Regions from separate parts of the Terribacillus sp. 7520-G genome, predicted to be linked through region 1. Evidence: riboswitches for the same ligand, from Rfam matches in the RefSeq annotation. Region 1 holds a riboswitch; each other region holds the start of a gene.
What was found. Region 1 has a riboswitch for S-adenosylmethionine ahead of ssuE (NADPH-dependent FMN reductase). Riboswitches for the same ligand answer to the same signal wherever they lie in the genome.
Positions count from the first base shown of each region.

Region 1 (5,699 bases):
AGAACCCCTGCTGCCATATTGCTGACAGACTGTACAGCCCACAGCTGCAGCCATTGACTCGTTGATATATCCAAGAAACTGGTGAAGAATCCAGGCATGACAACGACAAATCCGTACCATCCAGCTGTATTGATTGTCCGGAGCAGACCGCCGGCAGCAACCCGCGGGCTTTCCCATAGGATCGTGATCCCCTTCAGCGCTTCGGCCCATTTATTTTCTTTAAGCTGATCCTGGATCCTAAACCCTTCCCGATCTTTATCATCCACCAAGGCAATTCCCAGAATCCCCCCCAGGATGATCCAGATAAGCGAGCTCCACAGCGTGGCCATTTCCCCGATGAAAGGAAGGAGGACACTTGGATAATAGGAGCCAAGAAACCCTATTCCGCCCGCGAACATAAAGAAAAACCAGCCCATTGCCGTTGCCAGCTTTTGCTTCTCGGTACGGTAGGCAATCCACACGATGAAAGCAAAGGCAAACAGCGGATAGCCGAAACCGCGGAGGCCGTACATGAGCACCATCATCGAAAAGCTTTCTAAATAAAGACCGAGATACAGAAAACCGATTTCGAAAACCACCCATGTGAACAGCCCGATCAGCATCGTCTTGCGCGGTCCGATGACCTCCCCAAGCACACCGGCAAGCCAGGAAGCGAAAGTAAGCACAATCCCATAAGCGCTGAACATGATCGCTGACTGATTGGCAGTGAAGCCGATATCGACCACATACTTAGACAAAAATGCTTGCTCGATACCATCACCGGTCATGAATAATAAAATGGCAAGCAAACCGCCAATGACTTGAACAGGCATCCCAAACAGTGTTCTCTTAGCTAATGGTGCGCTCATCATTCTCCTCCCTCACTTTACAGCCGCAGCAGCATGAGTGCGGCGGATCGCCTCAGCCAGCTGATTCGTCTGTGTTCTGAGCCTTTCACCGGTTTCTTCATCTGCAATCGGATTCTCCGGGTTCTCCTTGTTGATGTGATGATCGCATAGATACACACCCTGCAATGCTTCACCCTTAAGATTGGCGATAAGCGGCTTTAATGCATAATCTATCGCGAGCAGATGTGCCGGGCTGCCGCCTGTCATGATCGGAAGCACTGGCTTATTCCTGAATGCGTCCTGCGGGAATAAATCAAGTAGAGCCTTCAATATGCCTGTATAGGCTGCTTTGTAAACAGGGGAGGCAATAATCAATCCTTTCGCGTTTCTGACTGCCTGGCTTGCCGCCGAGATTGCCGGACTGTCGAATTTCGCATACAGAAGATCCTCCGGCTCAAAATCGGTAACACAAATCTCGCTTACGGAATAACCTTGCTCTTTTGCCTGCTTGCCGGCATACTTTGCTGCCAGCTGCGACCGCGAATGTTTGGATGGACTTCCTGAGAGAATAATAATGTCAGTCAATTTGTCATTTCTCCTTTTTCCGTGGTAGAGTGACTAAACGAAAAAAAGCTCCCTTTTCCGAAGAAAAGAGAGCGTGATATAATCGCCCGCACTCTTATCTTCCAAGAATTTAATCTTGCTGGATTTAGCACCTTTCTGACATCGTCAGAGGTTGCTGAAGCTTCATCGGGCCAGTCCCTCGGCTTCTCTTGATAAGAACTGTATGAAATTGTCTTCAATGATACGTGCACCGCTCAAAAAAGTCAATGCTAATTGTGCGAAAATTTCCAATATAGTACTTTTGTCATTTCGTTTGTTCTGTTCATATCCCTTCCATCCTGATCCGTGTTGCCCATACTGACTTTTAGAGTCTGCTATACCTGCTGACATTCAATAGAATGCCGACGGAACTCAAGGTAAGTGTCAGCGACGATCCCCCATAGCTCAAAAACGGAAGCGTAATGCCAGTAACCGGTATCAAACCAATGACCACACTGATATTGATCATGCATTGAATGGCTATCATCCCGGTGATGCCCAATGCCAGCAAGCTGCTGAAACCATCCGGGGCCCGGAGTGCAACTTGGATGCCGCGCCATAAAAACAGCAGGAAAAGCAGCATGACGCCAGCACCGCCTATGAAGCCTAGCTCCTCTGCTAAAATAGCAAAGATGAAATCCGTTTGCGGCTCCGGCAGATAGAAAAATTTCTGCAGGCTATTCCCTAGCCCAAGCCCCATCAAGCCTCCTGGACCGATTGCATATAGGGACTGGATGATCTGAAATCCTTCACCCAAAGGATCTTGCCATGGATCGAGGAATGCGGTGATGCGCTGGATGCGATACGGCGCTGACAAAATCAGCGCAGCAAATGCAGCCAAGCCCAATATGCCCAGTCCGACAAAGTGAGTGATCCTCGCTCCGCTGACCAGAATCATCACCATGCATGTAAGCACAAGGACAACGCCAGTTCCAAGATCCGGCTGGAGCATGATCATTCCGAATGCCGTAAAGACGAGCAGGAGTGATGGCAGGAACCCTTCCTTCAGGGAAGTTATATATTTCTGTTTAGCCGACAGATAGACGGCCAAATAGATGATCAAACCCAGCTTGGTGAATTCCGAAGGCTGGATGCTGAAGGCCCCTACACCGATCCAGCTCCGCGCACCGCCCCGAACCATTCCGATACCGGGAATGAGGACGGCGATAAGTAAAATGAAGCAAATCAGCAGGAGTATCTTGGCATATTTCCGCCAATTTTCATAATGCACCCTGGATATGATGAGCATCGCTCCCAGCCCCACCCCGGCAAACAGCAGCTGCCGTTTCGCAAAAAAGAAGCCATCGTCGAATTTATACTCCGCCCATATCGCAGAAGCACTGTATACCATGATGATGCCGATTGTCAGCAAGCCCCCTATGGATGAGAGCAATAGCCAGTCCGTCTTCGGAAGATTAGATTTACGCAAAGAAAAACCCCATTTCCTTGGATTGGAATTGGGGGTCCGCATGCAGCGAAGCGGCTGAGCAGGACAAGCCCCTACTCTAATGTATGCACCGCTTCAACAAACATGTCTCCTCTTTCTTCGAATGTCCGGTACTGATCCCAGCTTGCACAAGCCGGCGACAGCAGGATGACATCGCCGCTTTCCGAAATGCGATAGGCGATGGAAGCTGCCTCTTTGACATCCTTGGCGTGTTCGATAAGTTCGATGCCAGCCATATAGGCAGTCTCCCGCAGTTTTTCAGCCGTTTCACCGAACACGATCAACGCCTTGACATGTTCCATGAAAGGAACGAGTGTTTCAAATGTATTACCGCGATCCAAGCCGCCTGCAAGCAGGATGGTAGGCTGGTCGAAAGAAGATAATGCCTTGGATGTTGCCAGGATATTGGTGGCCTTGGAATCATTATAGAATGCCCGGCCATTGATATGTTTGATATACTGCAGACGATGTTCGACGCCTGAGAATGTCTTCAATACTTGCTGGATGCCTTCATTGGTCGCCCCTGCCAGCTTGGCAGCGGCAACAGCAGCGAGGATGTTTTCCAGCTGATGGCCGCCGACAAGGAGAATGTCCTTGATTGCTGCCACTGGCTCTTCCTTGAAGTATACATGCGTATCATCATACCACGCACCGTCTTCCAGCTTTCGTGCACCGGAAAAAGGAACCAGCGTCGCTTTTGCCTCTTTGACGATTTCACGCAGACGTTCATCCTCCGCGTTATAAACAAGATAATCGCTCTTATCCTGATTGCGGAAGATGTTCGCTTTTGCCTGCACATAGTTCTCGAGGGAATGGTGATAATCCAAATGTGCCTCAAAGATGTTCAGCATCACGCTGATATGGGGACGGAACTGATCGATGCCTTGAAGCTGGAACGATGAAAGCTCCAAAACAAGCCGGTCGTCCTCAGTTGTCCTATTGGCCACTTCAGAAGCAGCTGTTCCTATATTACCGGCGACGTAGGTGCTTACCTGACTTTCCTTGAGCATCTCATAAGCAAGCGTTGTCGTAGTCGTTTTCCCATTGGAACCGGTAATGCCGATCAATGTGCCCTTATGGAGCAGCCCGGCCAGCTCCACTTCCGTCAGCACAGGAATATTCCTCTCCATGGCTGTCTGTACGATCACATTTTCATAGCGGATGCCTGGATTTTTGATTAAAACATCAATACCATCCAGAAGCTCCACTTCCTGCGGACCAAGCTTCACTTGGGCACCTTTTTGTTCCAGTATTCGGACCAGCTCTTCCTGGTTGGATGCATTCAAATCACTTACACGGACATCGCGCCCATGGGCAAGCAATGTAGTGGCAGCTGCAAAGCCGCTTTTGGCCAATCCAAGTACAAGGACGTGCTGATATGGGAAGTTTGTTTCGAAATCACGCATCATAATCCCACCTTCATGTAAACACCGATGACAGCAAATAATAGTCCGACAGCCCAGAATGTCGTGACGACACGCCATTCAGACCATCCGGACAACTCATAATGGTGGTGAAGCGGACTCATCTTGAATACCCGTTTCCCAGTCGTCTTGAATGAAATGACCTGGATCATGACGGAAAGTGTCTCGATAACGAAAACACCGCCGATGACAATCAGCAAAATTTCCATTTTAGTAAGGATGGCTACCGCTGCAATCGCTCCGCCGAGACCCAAGGATCCTGTATCCCCCATGAATACCTTCGCCGGGTGTGCGTTGAATACAAGGAATCCGAGCAATGCACCGACTACAGCCAACGCAAATATTGTGATCTGTGTCTGCTGGACGTCGTAGTATGCCACGACAGCAAAAGCCCCAAAGGCGATTGCTGCAGTACCTGCAAGCAAGCCATCCAGACCATCTGTCAGATTGACGGCATTGGAAGCGCCGACCAGCATGACAAGGATCAAGAAGAAATAGCCCCAGCCAAGGTCCCACTGAATCGATGTCCCCGGAATTTGTATGTACGTACCGAAATCATTGTATCGAAGCAGTGCATAAAAAATAATCGCAATGATGATCTGACCGATCATCTTTTGTTTGGATGTCAATCCAAGGTTCCGTTTCATAGCTACTTTGATGAAATCATCCAGGAAACCGAGTAAGCCATATCCGATCAAAACGAATAGAAGCAGCCACGTTTCCAGGCTCATTTGAATATTTCCAACTGCATGCATGATCCAGGTGGATACGACAATGCTGATCATGATCATCACGCCGCCCATCGTCGGTGTACCCGACTTCTTCATATGGGATTGTGGTCCTTCCTCACGAATACTCTGACCGAATTTCAACCTGCGTAGAAATGGTATGATTATTGGAGAAATAAGGACGGTGACGATGAATGCTACCGCAATTGCCACAAGTAATAGTGCCACGTTCATTGATGTTTTCCTCCTTTAAAAAAGCACCCGTCCAGTTAAATGCCGGCGCCAGTGGCGCCATTATTCTGATTACCAGCTATTAATTCTCTTCCATAACAGCGATTGTGTCAAGTATGGATTCCATCTTCATGCCTCTTGATGCTTTCAGCAGCACAATCGTATCTTCCTGCAGCAGCGGCACCAATGCCTCTGCCAAGGATTGCTTATCATGGAAGTGGACTGCAGTGATTTGTTCACCTTTCAATGCATCCGCTATCTCAGCTGCGTCCTCACCGACGGTAAATACATGGGAAGTATCCGTCGTTATCGCATTGGCAATTTCCCGATGATAGCGTTTTGATTCTGCCCCTATTTCATAAATATCCCCAAGTACAAGGATACGTTTTGCATACGGCATCTCCTGCACTGTCCGTATTGCTGCCTTCATCGAAGTCGG
Region 1 is NZ_NQFP01000007.1:131,913-137,611, reverse strand. Features, by position in the region: gene CHH53_RS02905 (MFS transporter) at 1-848, opposite strand, end outside; gene ssuE (NADPH-dependent FMN reductase) at 861-1,412, opposite strand; SAM riboswitch class I at 1,504-1,610, opposite strand; gene spoVE (stage V sporulation protein E) at 1,756-2,901, opposite strand; gene murD (UDP-N-acetylmuramoyl-L-alanine--D-glutamate ligase) at 2,931-4,283, opposite strand; gene mraY (phospho-N-acetylmuramoyl-pentapeptide-transferase) at 4,283-5,263, opposite strand; gene CHH53_RS02880 (UDP-N-acetylmuramoyl-tripeptide--D-alanyl-D-alanine ligase) at 5,343-5,699, opposite strand, start outside.

Region 2 (5,699 bases), on a different contig from region 1:
CCCATGGATTCATACGCCTCGATGACACCTTTATTGACCTCCAGTAATGCCGATTCCATCAAGCGCGCAATATAAGGTGCTGTATAAACAACGAGCGGCAGGATTACGCCCTGGACTCCGATCGTTGTCCCAACCACCGCTCTCGTCAAAGGCAGGAGCAGGAACAAAAGGATGATGAAAGGGATGGATCGGATAATGTTGATGACCGTGTTCACAATCGAATAAAATACGCGGTTCTCAGCTTGTCCGCCTTTTCTTGTCATGACCAGCAAAATACCCAATGGAAGTCCGATCACGATGGAAATAGCCAATGAAATACCTGTCATCAGCAATGTCTGCCAAAACGCCTCCGTGATGTCCGTACCCCATTCCGTCCAGAACTCGGCGATCATGACGCCACCTCCTCAACCGTTACATGCTGTGCTTCCAAATACGCAATCGCCTTCTCCACTTCCGTTTTATCTCCCTGCAAGTGAATAAGCAATTTGCCGACGGAGCTCGCTTTCAGCTGATCGATTCCTCCTGCCAGTATACTCGGAACGACATCGAATTTCTTTGTGATGGCCGCAAGGAACGGCTCATTCGAAGCTTCCCCGATGAACGTCAGTGAAACGAGACGCCCTGTTGCAGACAGCCCTTCCTTCACACTATCAGGAATTTCGAAGTTCGCTTCATCAAAGACAAATTTCCGGGTCTGCGGATGCTTCGGCTTGGTGAAGACATCGATGACGGATCCTTCTTCCACCAGCTCTCCTTGATGCATGACACCGACACGGTCACATATGCGCTGGATGACATCCAGCTCATGTGTGATCAAGAAGATGGTGATGCCAAGCTCCTTATTCACGCGGAGCAATAATTCAAGGATGGAAGACGTTGTATTCGGATCCAAAGCACTCGTCGCTTCGTCACTCAGCAGCACTTCCGGCTCTTGCGCAAGTGCTCTTGCAATGGCCACCCGCTGCTTCTGACCGCCGGATAATTGAGCTGGATAGACATTCTTCTTTTCCTCAAGGCCCACTATCTTCAAATATTTATCAACGCGCCCTTTGATTTCATCCTTCGGCACTTTACTCAGCTTCAAAGGTCTGGCAACGTTCTCGTATACCGTAGCCGTCGTCAGCAGATTGAAATGCTGGAATATCATACCGATTTTCCCTCTTGCCTTACGAAGCTGAGCCTTCTTAAGCGTCGTGAGTTCCACGCCGTCGACGAATACTTCCCCTTGAGTCGGACGTTCCAATAAATTGGCACAGCGGATCAGGGTGCTTTTCCCTGCTCCGCTGAATCCGATTATGCCATAGATTTCACCTTTATTGATTTTCAAGGAGACGTCTTTCAACGCCTCCACTTTTTTCTTGCCGGTGGTAAAGGTTTTCGATACATTCTTCAATTCAATCATATTGCTTCCCCCTTACCAGCTTGGAACGACAGATCCCTGGAATTCATCTTCCACAAACTGTTTTACTTCATCGGACTGGTAGATTTCTTGAATCTTCTTCACAATTTCATCGTCCTTGTTCGCTGATCTTACAACAAAGTAGTTGGACCATGGATTGTTTTCCGATTCCTCTGCAAAGATAGCATCATCATTGATATTCAAATCAGCTCCCATTGCAAAGTTTGTATTTATTGCCGCTGCCGCCACTTCCGGAAGCTGAGCCGGAAGCTGGGAAGCATCCAATTCGACGATTTCCAGATTCAGCGGATTTTCTACGACATCTTTAGCCGTTGCGGAGTTTTCCGCCTCCGGATCCACTTTCAATACGCCTGCCGACTCAAAGAGTTTCAACGCACGATATTCGTTGGCAGGGTCATTCGGTACAGCGATTTTGTCTCCCTCTTTCAACTCGGAAATATCCGAAATCTTATCTGTATAAATCCCCATCGGGAAAGTCAAGGTCTTGAATACTTCCTCTAATTCATATCCTTGATTCTTCACTTGATCTTCCAGGAAAGGAAGTGTCTGATAGCTGTTCGCATCCAGACTGCCATCATCCAGCGCACTGTTTGGTGTATTGTAATCATTGAATGTCTTGATTTCGACATCGATTCCTTCATCCGCTGCCAATTCTTTTACTTTTTCCATGACTTGCTCATGCGGTCCCCCGCTGACACCCACCAAAATTTTATCATTTGCCAGCGCAGCAGATTTATCATTGCCGCACGCTGCTAAAAATAACGCCAATAATCCGATAAGTCCAAAACTTAAGATTTTTTTCATGTTGCTCTCCCCTTTTTCCTTCGCTGTTATCAACTACAATAAAAAAGCGCCTCTCCGGATTAAGAGAGGCGCATGGTATACATATGCACTAATTCTCTTATCTCTCAGTACGGCTTTTCGCCGTCTGCAGGAATTAGCACCTGATCACTGATCTGGTTGCCGGGCTTCATAGGACCTGTTCCTCCGCCACTCTTGATAAGAATTTCATTATACTTTTGTTGTTGATCTGTTTGTTACTTTACCTCCCAATCCAAACGTTGTCAATATAATTTCAAAAATAATAGAAAAATTATCCCGTTTCCCTGGTAGTCCCGTCATCCGAAAAGATAATGGGATTTGTTTGGCTGTATGGTTCCGCAACGATTCATGTACGGCATCAAACGAGCGATTGATCAATTCCCAAAGAGCGACAGGATCCCGCTTCTTTTTCATGTCCATCCTGAAATCCGCTCTCCGATATGACTACTATTATCATAAATTTGATATATTTGCGGAAGAGCGAAAAGGCAAAAGAATCACCCCTGAATTCCTGCGCGAATGGTCGGTTCATCCTAAATATGCATCAGCGTCAAGGAGCGCATAAAAAATTCATCCATAGCCGGAAAAGATGAACAAGAGCCGGATGTCAGACATCCGGCTCTCCTGTGTACAAGGCCTCCCAACACATACGTACACACAGCTATTCTCTTTGTATGCCAAAGCGGGCATTGATTTGACCACGCAGCATTTGCTGGCGGCTTTCCCGTTCCGCTTCCTTCCTCTTGTCTCTCAGCATCTGCTGACGAATTTCGAAGGTTTGCACACCCTCTTCCCTTTTGTTGGCGATTTCGATCAATTGCTCTACATCCGAAAAAGAGTACTTGCGATTTCCCTTCGCTGAACGTTCCGGAAAAATGAGCTTGCGTTCCTCGTAATAACGAATCTTGCGTTCAGTCAGACCAGTCAGCTCGCTCACAATGCCGATTGTGATCACTTTCCTGTTCTTATAAGAAGGCTCATTACTCATCTGTTCACCTCATCACCATGTGCTGTTACTTAACATTATACCGCAACTTTCCATTCATCCTAGTATTATGTAAGGAAACCTAACAAACAACAAAAAAGTTCGTCAGCATCGCTTACATGTTTGATGCATGGCAATTTGGATATACGTATACTGAACGTAACAGCAAAAAGAGATACCGGAAAGGAGCGTCTTGCACGTGGCATATGATCAGGAAGCCCTTGATTTAGCCAAACAGATTGTGGAACTCGACCTGAAGCGCGATGAGTGCTGGGAAGATCTCGCAGCACTCGCTGGGGATAAAGCATTCGAATTGCTTCGACTCGTTCAGAATAGATGATACATGCAAAAGGAGACCCGTAAAATGGTGTGCCCCCCAGAAGTTACCAAAACTTTTGGGGAGGCAGTTCAAAATAGGTCTCCTTTTCTCATTTCACATAATTCGGATAATCTGTGATGATACCATCGACACCTGCTCGGATCAGCGGCTGGACTTCCCCCGGTGCCCGGACCGTCCATGGCATGATACGCATTCCGCGTGAATGGATCCTACTAACCAATGTATCGTCCAGCGTCACATTGGTGAAATGTGTATTCACATAATCTGTATAAGCAGCAAGCTTATCAAGTTTGCGATTGGTAAGATCGGCACTTCTTGACGTCAGCACGCCAAGCGGCACATATGGCAGCAGCTGGGAAAGATAAGCAACCGATCCAAAATTGAATGACTGCAGGATTACCTCTTCATGCAAGACATTGGCCAATTCATATCGCTCCAGCAATTCTGCGCAAGCTTCCTCTATTCCGTCATAGAGTTCAGGGGACTTCAGTTCAATGAGGAACTTTGTCTTCCCCTTATACCGTCTGATCACATCCTCCAGCAGCGGGATACGCTGCCCTTCATATACAGAATCATATCCTGCGCCCACATCATAATTCTGCAAGGAAGCAAAGGTAAGGTCCTTAACAAATACAGTCTCTGACGGTGCATTGGCTGCTGTACGATTGATGGATGTATCATGAATGACGACAAGCTGGCCATCCTTTGTCATTTGTACATCCAGCTCAATAAAGTCAGCGTTCATCTCCAGAGCCAAATCGAAAGCAGCAATTGTATTCTCGGGCGCGAATCCAGAAGCACCGCGATGTGCGATAACAGGCATGATACTTCGGTGAACGGACTGACTATCGAGGGATTTAGTGGTTACGGACTCGTACGATGGACTAAACTGATTTGTCATTCGGATCATCTCCCTGGGGTTATCTGGATTGTAATCTTCGTAAGATCGTAATCTTCGAACTTTGGACAGTGATCTTTCCTTATTTTCTTGTACTTTCAATATAAAGGCTTTTTATTAAGGGGATGTTGAGCTGCTGTTTAGAATGATGCAGCTTATCTTAAGAACATGTAAACATACAAAGGCGCCACAAGCCACGTTTGCAGATTGCATACTTAGGGAATGCTAGTAGTACAGCACAATACAACAATAATTCTGGAGGTAGTTATCATGAGTTTCATCTTATATCTCATCGTCGGCGGTATCATCGGCTGGCTTGCCGGATTGATCCTTGGACGTGATGTTCCGGGAGGCATCATCGGAAATATCATCGCCGGTATCATCGGAGCCTGGTTGGGCGGACTGATTTTCGGCGATTTCGGCCCTGACTTGGCGGGTATGGCCATCATCCCGGCCTTGATTGGCGCCATCATCTTTGTTTTCGTGTTGAGCCTCATTTTACGCGGAATGCGCAAAAAGTAACAGAACATGAAGGGACTTGCAGGTCATATGACCTGCAAGTCCTTTTTTCATTGCCCGAATGTATGAGCTTTGTAAAAACAAAGCTCATTTCCTGCCTCCGTGTAAACGCTTTTTTATTTCCACTTCACAATAGCTCAATTTTCACTCGTTATAGTATAGATGAATTTTCAGAAAGGAGCAGATTATGACACATGTTGAGCTGGCGGGATTGAAGAAGTCATACGACGGAAAGAAAAATGTAATCAATCAAGTGGATTTGCAGCTGCAGCAAGGAGAGTTCTTCGTCCTTGTCGGTCCCTCTGGCTGCGGGAAGAGCACCATACTGCGCATGATTGCCGGTCTGGAGCAGATTACAGGCGGGGACTTATTCGTGAATGGCAAGCGGATGAATGAGGCCCCACCGAATAAGCGGGATTTGTCCATGGTTTTCCAGAATTATGCCCTCTACCCCCACTTGAATGTGGAACAGAATATCACTTTCGGCTTACATACAAAGAAGATTTCACGCGAGGAACAAAGGCGCCGCTGTCTGGAAGCTGCTGATATGCTTGGCTTGACAGATTACCTGAAACGCAAACCGCGGGAATTATCCGGCGGTCAAAGACAGCGGGTCGCTTTGGCCAGGGCCATCGTGACCCAAGCCCCTCTTTGCCTGATGGACGAGCCCCTATCCAATCTGGATGCAAAACTGCGTACCAGGATGCGCTCGGAA
Region 2 is NZ_NQFP01000002.1:18,995-24,693, forward strand. Features, by position in the region: gene CHH53_RS01420 (methionine ABC transporter permease) at 1-392, opposite strand, end outside; gene CHH53_RS01425 (methionine ABC transporter ATP-binding protein) at 389-1,402, opposite strand; gene CHH53_RS01430 (MetQ/NlpA family ABC transporter substrate-binding protein) at 1,415-2,224, opposite strand; SAM riboswitch class I at 2,319-2,426, opposite strand; gene CHH53_RS01440 (MerR family transcriptional regulator) at 2,904-3,230, opposite strand; gene CHH53_RS17470 (hypothetical protein) at 3,427-3,567, shown strand; gene CHH53_RS01445 (glycerophosphodiester phosphodiesterase) at 3,656-4,468, opposite strand; gene CHH53_RS01450 (GlsB/YeaQ/YmgE family stress response membrane protein) at 4,736-4,987, shown strand; gene CHH53_RS01455 (ABC transporter ATP-binding protein) at 5,172-5,699, shown strand, end outside.
Region 2: another riboswitch for S-adenosylmethionine. It lies ahead of CHH53_RS01430 (MetQ/NlpA family ABC transporter substrate-binding protein); the one in region 1 lies ahead of ssuE (NADPH-dependent FMN reductase).

Region 3 (5,699 bases), on a different contig from region 1:
AAAATCAACCATATGCTGGATGCCTGCGGTTTCCCTCTTTGCAGCGGAGGGATCATGGCCAAGGAACAGAAATGGCGGCATTCCCTCTCCCAATGGTTTGAAACGATCGATGATTGGCTGCGAAATCTGGATGCCCAGGAGGTACGTGATTTCACTATATTCATCGATTTCCGTCCTGTTTACGGGGACTTCGATCTAGCTTTCAAACTGCGCAGGAAATTGACCCTTGCCATGCAGCATGCATCCAGATTACAGCCGATGCTGATTCGTGATACGCTCCAAATACGCGTCCCTTTGCAAGCTTTCGGCCGTATTTCCACCAGCACGAGGAATCGGCATCTGAATCTGAAACAATCCGCCATGATGCAGATCGTGAACGCTGTAAGGATATACGCAGTAGGCTATGGAGTCGAAGATGTGCACACGATACGCCGGCTTCATGCCCTGACTTCCAATCATCATATGTCCAAAAATGACAGCGACACTGCCGCTCAGGCACTGCATGAACTGCTTCTTTTCCGATTGAAGCTGAACCTGCAGCAGCTCGAGGCCGGCGAGCCGCTTTCCACGCGCATTTCCGTGAAGGATTTGGATAAGTCAGAGAAACAAACGTTGAAAAATGCTTTAGCTGCTGCCAAAGGAATGCAGCAGGGGCTCGAGCTGAGACTTAATAGAAATAGGGTGAACGGATGATGATCGACTTACAGCTTTTCCGTTATATACTCTATGGAAAAGTTACCATGCACGTAAAAAGAAAAGCGCATATCAATACCCGCATCCACCAGCGGCTGTATGAAAAGCTCACTGATTATCGTCCGGCTCCTTCTCTTCGGGATGTACCTTTCGAAGAACAGGATTTTACCGTCTTTGACCTGGAAACGACTGGACTGTTCCCTGATCTGGGACATGAAATCCTCTCGATCGGAGCAGTTCGCATGAAGGGAAATGTCATTCAATCAGAGGATGAATTCTATCAAATGACAAAGCCGCTGCTGAAGACGCCAAAGAAAATCATCAAGCTGACCAAGCTGGATCCCGACAAGATAGAAGAAGCACCATCATTCCCCGAGGCAATGGAGCGTTTCCTGGATTACAGCAAGGATACCATCCTTGTTGCCCATCCAGCTTCTTTCGATATCCGGTTCATCCAGACGATGCTGAAGCTGTATAAGCTTCCGCCATTGTCCTGTTACACACTTGATTCGCAGATGCTGGCGCGGATGTTTTTCAAAAAAAGGCAAAGCCGTCTGGACAGCTTGATCAGCCGCTTCCAAGTCCAGCAGCTGGAGCGCCATCACGCACTGGCAGATGCGAAGATGACCGCTGAGATTTTCGCGCACTTATTGAAGCTCGTATCCGAAAAAGGCATCAAGGATTATGCCGGGCTTCAGCTCCCGCTGGGAAAAATAAAAAGGAAAATCCGGACAACGCCATTTTAGGCGCTGTCCGGATTCTTTAATCCTGGAAAAATGCTTTGTACAATGATTGTACAGCCTCATTGATCTGATGGGCTTTGACACCGAACATCAAAGATACTTCAGAGGAACCTTGGTTGATCATTTCGATATTCACATTCGCATCGGTAAAAGCCTTTGTGGCTGTACTGGAAACACCGATTGTTTCGATCATCCCTTCCCCGACGATCATGATCATCGCAAGATCGCGGTCGATGGACACCTGATCGGCTTTCAGTTCCTCTTTGAGACGGCGGACGACCACTGCTTCTTTATCCGGCGGCAGCTGGCTTTCCCTGAGGATGACACTCATATCATCGATACCGGATGGAGCATGCTCAAAGGAAATGTTTTCTTCCTCGAGAATCTGCAATAGCTTCCGGCCGAAACCAAGCTCCCGGTTCATCAAGTATTTGCTGATATAGATGCTCAAGAAGCCTGTATCACTCGCAATGCCTATGACGGGATTTCCCGATACTTCCCTTTCCGCAACTATCATCGTTCCGGGTGCGGAAGGATTGTTCGTATTTTTCACACATACCGGTATTTTAGCTTGGAATGCCGGAATCAGTGCTTCGTCATGGAAGACAGAGAAGCCTGCATAAGATAACTCCCGCATTTCGCGATACGTCAATGTGTGGATTTCTTTAGGATTCTCCACGATATTCGGATTCACACTATAAACACTATCCACGTCTGTAAAGTTTTCATACAAGGAAGCCTTCACGCCTGCACTCACGATGGAGCCGGTGATATCCGAACCGCCTCTAGGGAAAGTGGCAAGTTTCCCCTCCTTCGTATAGCCAAAGAAACCAGGGATGACAAGCACCCCTTCCCGATCACGAAGTTTATATAAAAGCTCGAAGCTCTCATCAAGTATCCGTGCTCCTCCCAATTCCTCCCTCACAAGCAAACCTGCTTCTTGAGGGTTCACATAGGCAGCTTCGACACCTAATTTCTGAAGATATGCACTGAATACTTTTGCAAGGGAATCTTCCCCCGCCGCCTTCAATGCATCCATCTTGTTCACGGCAGGGATTGCATCGGACAGGATTCCATCCAGATGATCGGCTATCTGTCCGATAAGGTTATCATCAAGCTCCAATTCCTCGACGATGGATCGGAAACGCGATAGTACTTTTTCCACCTGTGTACTGACGTCTTCCCCTTTGTTGTGCGCCTCGCCTATTGCAATCAGCAAGTCCGTCACCTTCGTATCTGCTTTATCCCGTTTACCCGGTGCAGAAACGACGATGAACTTCCGCTCTTGATCGGCTTTCACGATTTGTGCTACTTTGCGGAGCTGCTCCGCACTTGCTACTGAACTACCACCAAATTTTGCTACCTTCATCTGTCTCTCTCCATTACGCTTTTTCTTTACATAAGTAAAATAGTATCACAGAGTTTCTTCTGCTGGCTATATGAAAGACATAATTTTGAGAAAAAATCGACAAAGATGGTTTACATAATAAAATTATGGTTAATAAAAGGCGTTTTCGGCTGTCCGATAAATGCCGTACCTGCAAACCAGAAATCCGATCGGATGACAACTGATTGCACCCAGATCCACTCATTCCATCCATTCCCGTCACCATTCCAGCCTTCTTTTCAATCCGAAATTCCTTGCATAAAAAACCGCACAGCCTTGCTGCTGTGCGGTCCACTTTTTCAGCTGTTCTTCTTCGGGTATCCGATAAGGATAGCGATGATTCCGCAGACACCGATGAGGATAGGATAGAAGGAGTATTGCAAAATGCTGACTGGTGATATACCAGCCACACCGGCAACCGCCAGTAATTGGCCGCCATATGGCAAAAGGCCTTGAATCGCACAGGAGAAAATATCCAATATACTTGCGGTCTTTCGCCGATCTATCCCGTATTGATCCGCAATGTTTTTAGCGAGCGGACCTACGATCAATATAGAAATTGTATTATTGGCCGTAGATAAATCAGTAACTCCAACCAGACCGGCAATGCTGAATTCAGCACCTTTTTTCGATTTAATCCTCCGTGTTGAAAGGTGAAGCAGGTAATCGATTCCGCCGTTATATTTAATGACCTCTACCATTCCTGCTATCAGTATTGCAAGGAAAGCAATCTCATACATATCTGCCATTCCTCCGCCCATCGTCTGCACAAGATCCATTACATGATAGCTGCCATCAACCAAGCCAACTGCTCCAGCTAAAACAACACCAGACGCCAGAACAAGGAAAACATTCATTCCAGATAATGCAAAGACAATAACCAGAATGTAAGGAAGTATTTTTACCCAGCTATAGCTTCCATGATCCACTTGAGCCGTCTCACCCATTGTCATAATGCCTAAGATGATGCTCGTTACAATAGCTGCCGGCAGGACAATCCAAAAGTTCACCTTGAATTTATCCTTCATTTGAACACCTTGTGATCGTACGGCAGTAATGGTTGTATCCGAGATAAAGGATAAATTATCACCAAACATGGAACCGCCAATGATCGCAGCCATTACCAGCGCCATCGAAAGATCGGTATGTTCGCTTATCCCCACTCCGATTGGAGCCAGCGCAACAATCGTACCCACCGAGGTACCCATTGCCAGGGAGATAAAGCAGGCTATGATGAATAAGCCCACGACAAGCAGGTTTTGCGGTACAAATGCTAACGCAAAGTTTACAGTGGAGTCTACTGCACCCATGCCCTCTGCCACCCCTGAAAAGGCACCAGCCAAAAGAAAGATAATGACCATCAGCATGACATTGGAGTTCCCTGCTCCTTGACAAAAGATGTCAACCTTCCGCGAAAATGATTCTTTCCGATTCATAGCAAGAGCGACAGCACCTGCAATGACAATCGCCACTAAGACAGGAAACGCATAAAAGTCACCTGTAATGACCCCTGAACCAATGAATAAAATCAAAAAAACAACAAATGGGATCAGCGCCCATGGATTTCCTTTCTTCATCATTCCACCTCCAAAAATAAAAGCGACAAGTCTTGTCCGTTTTTCCTCTCAAAAAAGGCCCCATCTTGACAAGCAAGAAGAGGCATCCTGGCACTTTTCTTATCTATCAAGCCTCGGCTTGCTGGAGTTGGCACAGCAACTTCATCATAAAGTTCCGCTGCCGAGATTTCATCGGGCCAGTCCCTCCATCTCTCTTAATAAGAAGAAAAAATCGATTTTTTTGTCACAATAAATAAGAGAATACAGGATTCGTATTGCTTTATCAACAAAAATCCCATGGTTATATTATACTTTCGAAGGGATATCGATAGGCAGTGGATAAGATAGGGATTTGTTTGCAAACCAAAAAGGCTGTCCATTAAGGACAACCTTTCAAGATGGACGTCGAAAGCAGAGAATCCATAAGCGGAGGCTTCTTATCCTCCGAGGGTCGCTGATGCAATAACCGCTTTCAGATCCGGTTAGGATTTCAGCAATTCAAGCGCTTACAAAAATCAACGAGTTCAGAGGGATAAATGCTATTTTATTCCTCATACCATGCTTAGCGACCCCGCAAGCTTAATCCTGCGGGGTCGGTGATTAGTTCACGGCTTGGAACTCGATGTTCTGTTTTTCAAAATGGTTGCTTGTGATGGAATCTATCCCTGTATCTGTGTAGACCTTCGAAATCCTATCCAGACCGGTGATTGTGGCGAAAGCACGCTTGCCGAATTTACTGGAATCGGCCAGGAGGATTGTTTGTTCCGCTATCTCGATCATTTGCTTCTTCACGATCGCCTGCTGTTCATTCGAGTCACTCAAACCATGCTCGAGATGGACACTCTTGCACGAAAGGAAAGTTTTATCTACATAATAGGTCGTCAATGATCTCTCCGTCAGCGGTCCGACATAGGATAATGATTTTGACAGCAGCTGTCCGCCGAGCGAAATGACACGGATCTGATCCTTTGTACTGCAGGCAAGTGCCACTTTGATACTGTTGGTTATGATCGTCAGCGGCATATTCGGCAATTCTTTTGCCATATACCATGCTGTCGTGCTGGCATCGAGAATGATTCGTTCCCCGGTGTGGATATCGGAGACTGCCGCTTTGGCAATCGCTTGCTTTTCCTGCATATGCATTACTTCGCGTGCTTCATGCGCAATCTCCGTTGCCCCTTCTTCGATCCGCACAGCTCCGCCATGACTGCGATGGAGCAGCTGCTCCTTTTCCAGCTTCTCGAGGTCGCGCCGTATCGTCTCCTCGGTCACATGGAAGAGGGAGCTAAGCTCGGTGACCCGGACGCTTGCCCGTTCGTT
Region 3 is NZ_NQFP01000015.1:171,029-176,727, forward strand. Features, by position in the region: gene CHH53_RS06660 (DUF294 nucleotidyltransferase-like domain-containing protein) at 1-693, shown strand, start outside; gene CHH53_RS06665 (3'-5' exonuclease) at 690-1,439, shown strand; gene CHH53_RS06670 (aspartate kinase) at 1,456-2,805, opposite strand; gene CHH53_RS06675 (Na+/H+ antiporter NhaC family protein) at 3,123-4,403, opposite strand; SAM riboswitch class I at 4,497-4,604, opposite strand; gene CHH53_RS06680 (DeoR/GlpR family DNA-binding transcription regulator) at 4,980-5,699, opposite strand, start outside.
Region 3: another riboswitch for S-adenosylmethionine. It lies ahead of CHH53_RS06675 (Na+/H+ antiporter NhaC family protein); the one in region 1 lies ahead of ssuE (NADPH-dependent FMN reductase).